DNA from 2 places in the Ureibacillus thermosphaericus genome. Region 1 is predicted to be linked to the other one. Evidence: predicted binding sites of a transcription regulator. Region 1 holds the regulator's gene; the other holds the start of a gene.
What was found. The regulator Rex, encoded in region 1, represses fermentation and respiration genes when NADH is low (regulators of the CRP and FNR family bind a similar motif). The targets are predictions, from matches to a motif close to TTGTGAAATATTTCACAA.

Region 1 (2,480 bases):
ATTTTTCATCACCAATTGGGGCATCCATCCATTGGATACGTTCCAACATTTTTCTTCGGCTTTTTGCAAGTTTTGCTGTAGAAGCACGTGCGATATTTTTTTGAATAAAGGCTTCAAGTTTCGCTTTTTCATCTTGCTGTTGCTCATACATTTTTAAATCGCGTTCATATTGTTTTGCTTTTTGGTCCAAATAATCGCTATAATTTCCTATATACTTTGTTACGCGAGTTCTTGATACTTCATAAACGATATTGACGATTTGATCGAGAAAATAACGATCGTGAGAAACGATTAAAATGGCACCTGTATAAGCTTTTAAATAATTTTCAAGCCAACTTAATGTTTCGATATCTAAATGGTTCGTAGGCTCGTCTAAAATCAGTAAATCCGGTTTACTTAGTAGCAATTTTGCAAGGGCAAGTCGTGTTCGTTGACCACCCGATAAGGAAGAAACAGGTTTATCATACATGTCGGGGAAGAATTTCATACCATGGAGTACGGAACGTGTATCTGCTTCATATTGATAGCCACCTGCTTCTTTAAAAGAATGTTGTAGTTGATCATATTCTGCCATAATACGAGAGTAATTAGTTGGACTCTCATACACGGATGGGTCAGCCATTTGTTGTTCTAATTCGCGAAGTCGCATTTCTTGTTTTTTTAACGGTTCAAACACCGTCATCATTTCTTCCCAAATTGTACGTTTGGATTCAAGACCAGCATGTTGTTCTAAATACCCAATTGTTATATCTTTAGGAATAATGATTTCGCCAGAATCGTAAGACAATTGTCCAGCAATGATTTTTAATAACGTAGATTTACCCGCACCGTTGCGACCTACTAATGCGACACGGTCACGGTGTTGAACTTCTAATTTTACATCCTTTAATATTTCATCAGATAAGAATGATTTTGTTAATTGATTTACTTGAAGTATGATCATGTTTACACCTCTGTTCACTACTATTAGTGTAATAGAAGACAGGAATTCAAGCAATGTGAACGCTTTACTTATTTAGCTATGTTTAGTAATATAAAATCAATTTCGAGTTGAAGTTAACAGGGGGATTATTGTGAAAAGAGATATAAAAATTCCACAGGCGACAACAAAAAGACTTCCTCTTTATTATCGGTTTTTACAGAACTTTGCAAATGATGGAAAACAGAGAGTTTCATCTCAAGAATTAAGTGAGGCAATGAAGATTGACTCCGCTACAATTCGAAGAGATTTTTCTTATTTTGGCGCCTTAGGTAAAAAAGGATATGGATATGATGTTTTGTATTTGTTGGAATTTTTTAGACAAATTCTAGATCAAGATGAAGGCGCGAATGTCGCTCTTATTGGCGTGGGGAATTTAGGAAATGCCCTTTTGAAATATAATTTCCAAAAAAATCATAATACGAGAATCGTTGTTGCGTTCGATACAAAGGCGCCAATGGAAGGGCATGAAGTAAATGGAATCCCGGTTTATCATCCGGATCGATTAGAGGAAATGTATCAAAAATATAATGCGGAGCTTGCCATCTTGACGGTTTCTTCGCGTTCAGCCCAAGCCATTGCGGATCGCCTGGCAGCCATCAATGCAAAAGGGATATTGAATTTTACACCGGTCCGGCTGAACGTTCCGGATACGATGAAAGTGATGAATATCGATTTGGCTGTGGAATTGGAGGCTTTAATCTATTTAATTCGCAATAGTGATTGATGAAAAGTTTTCACAAACATTCATTTAATATGTAATGCAAAATGTGTCGAATTGGGGTAAAATAATTACATATTTAGAGGAGGTGGCATCAATGGTTGTGCACTTAAGTGCAATTTCACCAGCAGCTCTTGTCGTTATAGGGATTGTGGCTTTAATCATTTTTGGACCGAAAAAATTGCCTGAATTTGGACGAGCAATGGGAACGACATTGCGCGAGTTCAAAAAAGGTACGCAAGGGTTATTAGATGATAACGAAAGTACAGAAAAAAAGAATATTATTGAAATAGATCAGCAGCAAAAATCCATTGAAACAGTTGAAACGAAAGAAAGAGAACAGAATAAGTAATTTTGAGGATGTCTAGCAAATGGATCCAAAAGAACTTCCGGTTATAGAACATATAGAGGAATTAAGAAAGCGCTTAATCATATGTGCGGTTTTTTTCGTTATTGCATTATTTGCTGGATTCTACTTGGCGGAGCCAATTATCAAATACATTCAGTATGATGCAGAGCCATTTATCGAACACTTTAAGCAGAATAATGAACAGTTGGATCAATCAAATGAACTCACGTTAAATGCTTTTAAAGTGACCGATCCGCTCACCGTTTATTTGGAAGTGGCATTTTTTGTTGCATTGATTTTGACATCGCCGGTGATTTTATATCAACTTTGGGCGTTTGTTGCACCGGGATTGTATGAAGCGGAACGGAAGGCGACATTAAAATATATCCCTTACGCTTTCATCCTGTTTTTGGCGGGCGTATTGTTCGGTT
Region 2 (2,480 bases), 660 kb from region 1:
GATGAATATATGAAAACCGTCGAGAAAGATGAATCATATGGATTAATAGTAGCTCTTGGACCTGGATTTAGTGGAGAAGCAGTATTGTTGCAATGGAGGGATTAATATGCTAATTTTTATGATTGTAACAACAATCGTCATTTTACAAAGAATTTTTGAATTGTTTATTGCAAAACGAAACGAGAGACAAATGCTGCAACTTGGGGCTTATGAAGTAGGGGCCTCACATTATCCCTTCATGATATTGTTACATGTAAGTTTCTTCATCAGTTTAATTGTAGAAGTCATTGTATTTGAACGTACAATATCCCCACTTTTTCTACCTTTATTTATTATTTTTCTACTCGTACAATCTTTAAGAATATGGTGCTTATCTTCATTAGGTATGTATTGGAATACGAAAATTATTGTGTTGCCAGGAGCTCAAATTGTTAAAAAGGGACCATATGCTTTTCTTAAACATCCAAATTATTTCGTTGTTTGTTGTGAAATTATTATATTGCCAATTATGTTTCAAGCTTATTTTACTGCCATTGTATTTACCTTGTTAAACTTCATTATGTTATCGATTCGAATACCAATTGAAGAAAAAGCATTAATGGAAGCGACAAATTATGAATATGTATTTAATAAAAAAATTCAGCATCATAGCTGAATTTTTTCCATTTTCATCAACATAATTTTTATTTTCGTAAACATAATAATAAAAAATCTTTGTTTTAACTTTTCGTTATCAATTTCTAATAACAAATAGCAAAATAATATTAGAAATTATAATAGATAAAGCGTATAATTCAAATTGACGGCAAATTCAAAAAAAGTCAACACTTTTGTAAAATATTTGTCACAATTTAAGAAATATTCAAAAAATGATTGGGTTTTCTTTTTCATTATTAATAGTTATAAAAAAGGAAAACGCTTTCAATCTTCATTTTTATTCATACCATCCAATAAAACACTCACTATTAAAAACAGTACTTGATTTACGAAATATTTGTATTATATTTAAACTGTAGTTAACATTGTTAAACATTTCACATAGTTATAATTGAAGAGTTTTTTCTTTATTGTATGTGAAATATCTATGCTGTTTTTAATAATGGGCACAATGATAAGTAAAGGAGAATGGGTAATGGCAGAAGAATTAGTGAATCAAGTTCAAGAGTCGGCTTTGAAAGAAAAACAAGATTTACTGGATCAATTATTAAAACCAGAAGTGCAAGAGTCCTTAACATATTTAGTAGAACAGCTTCCAAAGCTTGCCGAAGTAGTAGGACTTCTTACAAAGGCTTATGATTTTGCACAACAAGTAGCAACAGATGATGTATTAAAGAGCGACACAGTTAACGCAATTAAAGAAGTTTCTGAACCAGTTGTGAGTACTGTAAAAAGCTTAGCACAAACAGCTATTGAAGCAAAAGAACGTGCAGACGAATCTAAAGAAGCAATCGGTTTATTCGGAGTATTAAAATTGTTGAAGGACCCAGAAGTTCAAAAACTATTACGCTTTGCTAATGCCTTTTTAGAAGTTTCAGCTGAACGCAAAAATCAATAAGGGTTTATTTAATAAAGTAAGGACGGAGGAATAATATGTCAAAGGAAATCGTCATCTTAGGTGCAGGCTACGGTGGTTTATTAACTGCCCTAACATTACGTAAATATGCAAATAGAGATGAAGCTAAAATCACAGTTGTGAATAAATATCCTAATCACCAATTAATTACTGAATTACACCGTCTTGCAGGTGGAACAATTTCTGAACAAGCAATTTCATTCCCATTAAAGAAATTATTTAAAGGTAAAGACATTGAAACGGTTATACAAGAAGTAAAATCATTCAATGTGAAAAATAAAGAAGTATATTTAGCAAACGGCTCTGTCTTATCTTATGATTATTTAGTTGTAGCACTTGGTAGCCAAACTGGTTTCTTCGGTATTCCTGGTTTAGAAGAAAACTCAATGGTATTAAAATCTGTAGATGATGCAAAAAGAATTTACAACCATATTGAAAGCAAAATTGCTTCCTATGCAAAAACAAAAAATATTGCGGATGCAACAATCGTCATTGGTGGCGGCGGTTTAACAGGTGTGGAACTTGTTGGTGAAATTGTAGACAACGCTCCAAATATTTGTGCAAAATACGCAGTTGACCCTAGCGAGTTGAATATTAAACTAATAGAAGCTGGTCCAAAAATTTTACCGGTATTACCTGATGAATTAATTGAACGCGCAACAAAAAGCTTAGAAGCTCGTGGAGTTGAATTCTTAACTGGCCTTCCTGTAACAGGTGTAGAAGGTAATGTAATTTCACTAAAAGACGGTTCCACAATTACAGCAAACACATTTGTTTGGACAGGTGGAGTTGCAGCTCTACCAATCGTTCAAGAATCTGGTCTTGAATGCGACCGTGGTAAAGCAATCATCGATGAATATTTACGTTCTAAATCTCATCAAGATGTATTTGTTGTTGGAGATGCTTC

Region 2: UtA1_RS04400 (DUF1641 domain-containing protein) is a predicted target of Rex. The motif match lies at 1,023-1,040, and genes of this name have one in related genera.

Annotation. Positions count from the first base shown of each region.
Region 1 is NZ_AP018335.1:243,726-246,205, reverse strand. It holds gene UtA1_RS01160 (ABC transporter ATP-binding protein) at 1-943, opposite strand, end outside; gene UtA1_RS01155 (redox-sensing transcriptional repressor Rex) at 1,074-1,706, shown strand; gene UtA1_RS01150 (twin-arginine translocase TatA/TatE family subunit) at 1,798-2,052, shown strand; gene tatC (twin-arginine translocase subunit TatC) at 2,072-2,480, shown strand, end outside.
Region 2 is NZ_AP018335.1:904,590-907,069, reverse strand. It holds gene UtA1_RS04410 (type III polyketide synthase) at 1-105, shown strand, start outside; gene UtA1_RS04405 (isoprenylcysteine carboxyl methyltransferase family protein) at 107-655, shown strand; gene UtA1_RS04400 (DUF1641 domain-containing protein) at 1,133-1,555, shown strand; gene UtA1_RS04395 (NAD(P)/FAD-dependent oxidoreductase) at 1,591-2,480, shown strand, end outside.